One region of the Enterobacter kobei genome, then DNA from elsewhere that is predicted to be linked to it. Evidence: predicted binding sites of a transcription regulator. Region 1 holds the regulator's gene; the other holds the start of a gene.
The links. The regulator LexA, encoded in region 1, represses DNA repair genes until DNA is damaged. The targets are predictions, from matches to a motif close to TNCTGTATGTACATACAGNA.
Positions count from the first base shown of each region.

Region 2: BFV64_RS09200 (metal-dependent hydrolase) is a predicted target of LexA. The motif match lies at 2,087-2,106, and genes of this name have one in related genera.

Region 1 is NZ_CP017181.1:287,117-290,993, reverse strand. It holds gene BFV64_RS01390 (CsbD family protein) at 1-151, opposite strand, end outside; gene dinF (MATE family efflux transporter DinF) at 272-1,609, opposite strand; gene lexA (transcriptional repressor LexA) at 1,673-2,281, opposite strand; gene BFV64_RS01375 (diacylglycerol kinase) at 2,390-2,758, opposite strand; gene plsB (glycerol-3-phosphate 1-O-acyltransferase PlsB) at 2,913-3,877, shown strand, end outside.
Region 2 is NZ_CP017181.1:1,912,922-1,916,798, forward strand. It holds gene tcyP (cystine/sulfocysteine:cation symporter) at 1-1,354, opposite strand, end outside; gene BFV64_RS09200 (metal-dependent hydrolase) at 1,482-2,072, opposite strand; gene hxpB (hexitol phosphatase HxpB) at 2,173-2,844, opposite strand; gene BFV64_RS09210 (YniB family protein) at 2,993-3,529, shown strand; gene BFV64_RS09215 (fructosamine kinase family protein) at 3,566-3,877, opposite strand, start outside.

The sequences.
Region 1 (3,877 bases):
TCGCGTAGCCGTAACGTTCCTGAATTTTACCGACAAGCTGATCGCGCTTACCTTCAATGACGGTCATATCGTCATCTGTCAGCTTACCCCACTGTTCTTTCGCTTTACCTTTGAACTGCTTCCAGTTGCCGCCGATTTCGTCTTTATTCATCATCGTGTCCTCTTAGTTAAGCGTCGGGTCGTAACGTCCGTTACGTTCTTTTCTGCTGGACGTGATAATTATTGTAGTTAAGGATTCGGCGGTTGATTTCATATTCGGAATCTTTAACCATCACGATATATCGTGACGCGAAGGAAACCAGGTATTGTTTTGCCAGTGGCGGCGCCATATAAAAGCCAGCGACAGGCCACGCAGAGAGAGAAAGACCGCAAGCGCCAACCACAAACCGTGATTACCCAGCCAGGGAAGCGTCAGCAGCGTCAGGCCAAATCCCGCCGCCGCAACGGCCATACTGTTACGCATTTCCGCCCCGCGCGTCGCACCAATAAACATGCCGTCCAGCAGATAACACCAGACACCCACCACCGGTAAGATGACTTGCCAGATGAGATAGTGGCTCGCCAGTTCGCGCAGCGCAGGGAGAGAGGTCAGTAAAGCAACAATCTGTTCGCCGAAGCAGGCATAGACCACGGCAAACACCAGCGCTACCAGTCCTGACTGACGGCAGGCTGCCCGCCAGACATCATGAAGCTGCCCGCTTTCACGCGCTCCATACGCCTGCCCCGAATGTGCTTCAACCGCGTAGGCAAAGCCGTCCAGCGCATAGGCGGTAAACGTCAGCAGCGTCATCAATACCGCGTTGACCGCGACGATTTCAGGCCCCAGCCGTGCACCGAAGACCGTCAGCGCGCCGAAGCAGAGTTGCAGAAGCAGCGAGCGCAGCATGATGTCACGGTTAAGCGCCAGCAGCTTACGGATATTGCCGCGCCATGCGGTTTTCAGCAGCGCGAGGGAGATCCCGCGCATCGCCAGCACGCGCCAGACCATCCACAGCCCCATCACAAAGGTCCCGTATTCAGCAATCGCCGTCGCCAGTGCCGCGCCCCGCACGTTCATATGGAGGCCCATCACCAGCCAGAGATCCAGCACGATGTTGAGCAGGTTTCCCACGACCAGCAGAATCACTGGCGCACGAGCATACTGAACGCCCAGTAACCAACCCAGCAGAACCAGATTTGCCAGCGAAGCGGGCGCACTGAGCCAGCGGATTTCGAGAAAACGTCGCGCCTGCTCCAGTACCGCCTCACTGCCGCCAACGATATGAAGCGCAAGGTCAATCAGGGGATCGCGGAGTAAAACGATTAACGCGCCCGCGCCCAGCGCAAGAATCAGCGGCTGCACCAGCGCCCGCGCCAGACGTAACGGATCTTTTGCACCATACGCCTGTGCCGTGAGTCCGGTGGTGCTCATGCGCAAAAAGAGCAGCAGCATAAAGAGGAAGCTGGTTGCCGTCGCGCCAATCGCCACGCCGCCAAGATAGACAGGGGAATCGAGATGCCCAATAACGGCCGTGTCGACCAGACCCAGCAAGGGCACGGTGATATTGGAGAAAATCATCGGCAGTGCAAGACGCCACAATGCCTTATCGGATGCCGTCAGCAGTGACATGAGAAACACCGGGAGTGGTCAATAAAGCAGGCTACAGCGGAACCGTAGCCTGTCAGGAAGAGATTACAGCCATTCACCGTTGCGAATCACACCGACCGCCAGACCTTCGATAGAGAAGCTCTGTTCGCGGAGATCGACCACAATGGGAGAGAACTCGCTGTTTTCGGGCAGCAACTGAACGGTGTTACCCTGCTTTTTCAGACGCTTAACGGTCACTTCGTCATCAATGCGCGCGACCACCACCTGGCCGTTCCGCACATCCTGCGTTTTGTGTACCGCCAGCAGATCGCCGTCGAGAATGCCGATATCTTTCATCGACATGCCGCTTACGCGCAGCAGAAAATCTGCGCTCGGCTTGAACATACCAGGATCAACCTGGTAGTGGCCTTCGATATGCTGCTGTGCCAGTAGCGGCTCACCCGCAGCAACACGGCCTATCAGCGGAATGCCCGTCTCTTCTTCCACCAGCAGGCGGATACCGCGTGACGCGCCTGAAACAATTTCAATCACGCCCTTACGTGCCAGCGCTTTCAGGTGTTCTTCGGCAGCATTCGGAGAACGGAAGCCCAGACGCTGAGCGATTTCCGCACGCGTGGGTGGCATACCCGTCTGGCCGATATGATCCCGAATGAGATCAAACACCTCTTGCTGCCTGGTCGTTAATGCTTTCATTCCGCCCCCTGGGTGTATATACAGTTATGCTGTGAGTATATACAGTCAAAGGTGATTTTGGAACCAAAAACTGCACAAAAAACCAGGGACTTAATTATTCCTCGAGGCTCATCGGAAATGTGACCAAAGCAGCGTGACCCAGGTAATGACTGCAGTGATAATCGCCAGCAGCACAGCGGCAGAACCCATGTCTTTCGCGCGACCGGAGAGCTCGTGGAACTCTGAGCCAATACGGTCAACAACGGCCTCAATAGCGCTATTGAGAATTTCCACTATCATCACCAGAAGCACGGAACCGATGAGAAGTACGCGGGTAATAGCATCGACATCAAGGAAACAGGCGATGATGACCGCGATGATAGCGGCGACACCTTCCTGACGAAAGGCGGCTTCGTTGATCCACGCGGCACGGAAACCTTTCCATGAATAGCCGGCGGCTTTGATGATACGCGTTAACCCAGTGGTATTATTGGCCATTAAAAGAACCTTTTATGAAAAAAAGCGTCAGTAACAGGAACTGTAGCGCGTTTCGCTACAGCCTGAAGTATGACGGGTAACAACAGAAATTTTGCGCGCTTTCTGTTATCCTTGCGCCGCAATTGCATTATTAACCAGAGGCTTTACATCGTTTATGTCCGGCTGGCCACGAATTTACTACAAATTACTTAATTTACCATTAAGCATCCTGGTAAAAAGCAAGTCTATCCCAGCAGAACCCGCGCTGGAATTGGGGCTCGATACGTCGCGTCCTATTATGTACGTTTTGCCTTATAACTCGAAGGCAGACTTACTGACCCTTCGCGCCCAATGTCTGGCGCATGACTTACCTGACCCGCTTGAACCGCTGGAAGTCGACGGCACGTTGCTGCCGCGCTACGTGTTCATTCATGGCGGGCCGCGTGTATTTACCTATTACACGCCAAAAGAAGAGTCCATTAAGCTGTTCCACGACTATCTCGACCTGCACCGCAGCAATCCCGATTTGGATGTGCAGATGGTGCCGGTATCGGTGATGTTTGGCCGCCGTCCGGGCCGTGAAAAAGGCGAAGAGAATCCGCCGCTGCGTATGCTTAACGGCATCCAGAAGTTCTTCGCGGTCTCCTGGCTGGGACGCGACAGCTTTGTGCGCTTCTCCCCTTCCGTTTCACTGCGCCGAATGGCAGATGAGCACGGTACCGACAAGATCATCGCGCAGAAGCTGGCGCGCGTAGCACGTATGCACTTCGCCCGTCAGCGCCTCGCGGCCGTCGGGCCACGACTCCCGGCGCGTCAGGACCTGTTCAACAAACTGTTGGCCTCCAAAGCGATCGCCCGCGCCGTTGAAGACGAAGCGCGTAGCAAGAAGATTTCGCATGAGAAAGCCCAGCAGAACGCCATTGCGCTGATGGAAGAGATTGCCGCGAACTTCTCTTACGAGATGATTCGCCTTTCCGATCGTATTCTCGGCTTTACCTGGAACCGCCTGTATCAGGGCATCAACGTTCATAACGCCGAGCGTGTACGCCAGCTGGCGCATGATGGCCATGAAATTGTCTATGTCCCCTGCCACCGCAGCCACATGGACTACCTGCTTCTCTCCTACGTGCTCTATCACCA
Region 2 (3,877 bases), 1.6 Mb from region 1:
GAATGGCTTTGTCGGTCTGCTTCAGCCACTGGCTGGTCAGCGTACCGGCGGTCATGGAGCCGCTCACGTTCAGCGCGGTACGACCCATGTCGATCAGCGGTTCAACGGAGATCAGCAGCGCGACCAGCGTCACTGGCAGACCCAGTGCAGGCAGCACAATCAGCGCAGCGAAGGTTGCGCCGCCACCAACACCGGCAACACCGGCGGAACTGATGGTCACAATGCCGACCAGCGTGGCGATCCAGACCGGATCCAGCGGGTTGATACCCACGGTCGGGGCAACCATCACCGCCAGCATCGCCGGGTAGAGACCCGCACAGCCGTTCTGACCGATGGTGGCACCAAAGGACGCAGAGAAGCTGGCGATAGATTCTGGCACGCCCAGGCGACGGGTCTGCGCTTCAACGTTCAGAGGAATAGACGCGGCGCTGGAGCGGCTGGTGAAGGCAAAGGTCAGTACCGGCCAGACTTTGCGGAAGTATTTCAGCGGGCTGACGCCGTTCACGCCCAGCAGGATACCGTGGACCACGAACATGATGCCCAGGCCCAGATAAGAGGCGACGACAAAACTGCCCAGCTTAATGATGTCCTGCAGGTTAGAGCCCGCAACCACTTTGGTCATAAGCGCCAGCACGCCGTATGGCGTCAGCTGCATGACCAGACGCACCAGCTTCATCACCCAGCTTTGCAGGGTATCAATCGCCGTCAGCACACGCTCGCCTTTCGGCGCATCGTCTTTCAGCAGCTTCAGTGCGGCCACACCGAGGAATGCCGCGAAGATCACCACGCTGATGATGGACGTTGGGCTGGCGCCGGTCAGGTCAGCAAACGGGTTCTTCGGAATGAAGGAGAGCACCATCTGCGGAACCGTCAGATCGGCCACTTTACCCACGTAGTTGGTTTGAATCGCGGTCAGGCGTGCTGTTTCAGCCGTGCCCTGCACCAGACCTTCGGCCGTCAGGCCAAACAGGTTGGTTACCAGCACACCCACCAGCGCGGCGATCAGCGTGGTAAACAGCAGGGTACCAATGGTCAGAAAACTGATTTTACCCAGTTGAGTGGCGTTATGCAGGCGGGCAACGGCACTCAGAATAGAGGCGAACACCAGCGGCATCACGATCATCTGCAGCAGCTGGACATAGCCGTTGCCGACAATGTTGAACCACTGAATAGAGTCTTTCAGAACTGGATTATCGGAGCCATAAATCGCCTGCAACGCCAGACCAAATACGACACCCATGGCCAGACCAACCAGCACTTTTTTCGCCAGGCTCCACTGTTTGTGGCGCGTCTGCGCGAGAAGCAATAGCAATACAACGAACACAACAACGTTCGCGATGAGTGGAAAATTCATCCCCGTTCTCCTGATTTATTATGGGATCGGTTTTTGCCGATCCTGTTGGCGGAAGGTTAGCAGAAGTGTGATGTCGCGCTTATATCCAAATGGAATGGTTTATGACAAACGGAATGATTTTGTTGGTTTACTGTTCAATCTGGTGATGAATAAAGCGATTGAACTGAAATTGCAGCGAATTGATCATCTGCGAAGACCAGCGCACTGCACTGTTTTCGGGCAATGTCTGTGGCATCCAGACGGCGTAAGCGAAGAGCGCCATGCACAATACGCGCTCAAGCTGGTTCCCTTTCTGTGGCGCAAGGATGGGAAAACGAAAGCGCCAGCGACACGGCCAGAGAAGTGGAACGCCAGCGGGCGTCAGCATATCTGCAAGAATATGGCTTAAGTAGCCGAGCACCATCCCCTGAATGGCATCAGCAGGGACGATCCAGCTTTCGGGCACTTTTAAATAAAAAAGGGTAAGCAGCCCAAAAACGGCCAGCAGGCTGTGCGTAAACCCCCGGTGGCCGAACGCGCGGGCGATGGGTTTCGATACCCACTTCAGGCGTTGTCCAAGAAATGATTTGGGATGATCAATATCGGGCAGCAGACAGGTCAATACGGCGGAAGGGACAATATGCCACCAGTCCCCCTGTGCGAGCACGGGAGTGAGTTCAGCGTTTTTGGCAAATACTGCGCACGCTATGGAAAAAAGGAGGTGGCCTTCCGCCGTCATGATAAAACCCACGAAACTGTCAATTCATACAGTATAGGGTTTTTATACAGTAGGCGGAAGAGGTGACGGTGTAACTGTTTGTCACAAATGGAGCATGTTGTTAGCCGCCCTTAAGGTGATGCGCCGTGAGTTCTGTCAGCGAATTAAGCTTCACATCGGCAAGGGCAAAACGGGGATCGTGGCGGCCTTCCTCTGCCGGAACCACAATGGAGCGCATACGTGCGGCTTTGGACGCGATCATGCCGTTAACGGAATCTTCCAGCGCGACACAGGTAAGCGGATCAAGACCCAGCTTAGCGGCACAGTCCATATAGACCTGCGGGTGCGGTTTGCTGTAGGGCAATTTTTCAGCTGACGCCAGGGCGTCAAAACTGTCGCGCAGCTCAAACATAATGAGCACTTTTTCCAGCATATGCAGCGGTGAAGCGGAGGCCAGGCCCACCTTCAGCCCCTGAGCCTTACACAACGCGACCGCTTCACGCACGCCAGGCAATAGCGGCTTGTTCTCCTCCACCAGCGCGATGGCGCGGCTGATAATGCGCGCGGTGACTTCGTCGCGATCTGGGCCACTCCACGGCTGGTGGGCGTACCAGAGGTCTACGACCATATCAATGCGCAGGCCCAGCGTGTCGGGAAGTTCATTACGGCGGCTGATATCAACGCCCAGGCTGGCCATCACGTCCAGCTCGGCGCGATCCCACAACGGCTCGGAATCAATCAGTAATCCATCCATGTCAAAAATAGCGGCAAGTATCTGGCGCGGTGTCGACATCACAACGTCTCCTTATCCAGGGTGTTCGACAGACGATAAGTGCTAAGCACACTTAGCAATTTAGCATATTGCTTTCAAAGATCGGGCGAAAATGCTGTCCAGCAGGTAGACTTAGCCACAAATAACGCGTCTTTATGAAGAGGAACTGATGACGTATCAACAAGCTGGACGCATTGCTGTCTTAAAACGTATTGCTGGCTGGGTGATTTTTATTCCCGCCGTCATCTCTACGCTGATTTCTGTGCTCAAATTTATGTACGATCACAGCGAAAAACAGCCAGGCATTAATGCCGTCATGCTTGATTTTGCGCATGTCATGATTGAGATGATGCGGTTCAACACCCCGTTCCTGAATGTCTTCTGGTTCAACTCGCCAACGCCGGATTTTCACCAGCAGCTTAATATTGGGTTCTGGGTCATCTATGCGTTGATTTTTATTGCCATGGCGTTACAGGCATCCGGTGCGCGAATGAGTCGCCAGACCCGTTTTCTGCGCGAAGGCGTTGAGGATCAGTTAATTCTGGAACAGGCGAAAGGCCCGGAAGGAATGAGCCGGGAGCAGATTGAATCCCGCATTGTGGTACCGCGTCACACCATTTTCCTGCAAATTTTCCCGCTCTATATTTTCCCCATTATCATCATTGTGGCGGGATACTTCTTCTTCTCTCTGCTGGGTTTTCTCTGACAGATGAGGGTGGCGGCACGGCCACCCGATTTGTCCCTATGCCGCAAGTACGCGTTCAAGCGCACGCTGGGCGTTGACCAGATGCTGCCCGCCAAAAAGGATAGCGCGGTTCATCAGCGTATAAAGCTGATACACCGGTTGGCGCTCGAGAAAATCGGACGGCAGAGGGGAGACTGACTGATAGCCATCATATATTTGCGGGGGCTGCTCTGGATGCAGGGGCAGCATGGCCAGATCGCACTCTCTGTCACCCCAGTAGCAGGCCGGGTCGAAGATATAGGGGCCGTTGGGACCCAGCGCGCAGTTGTCGGACCATAAATCGCCGTGCAGTAGAGATGCCTGCGGCTG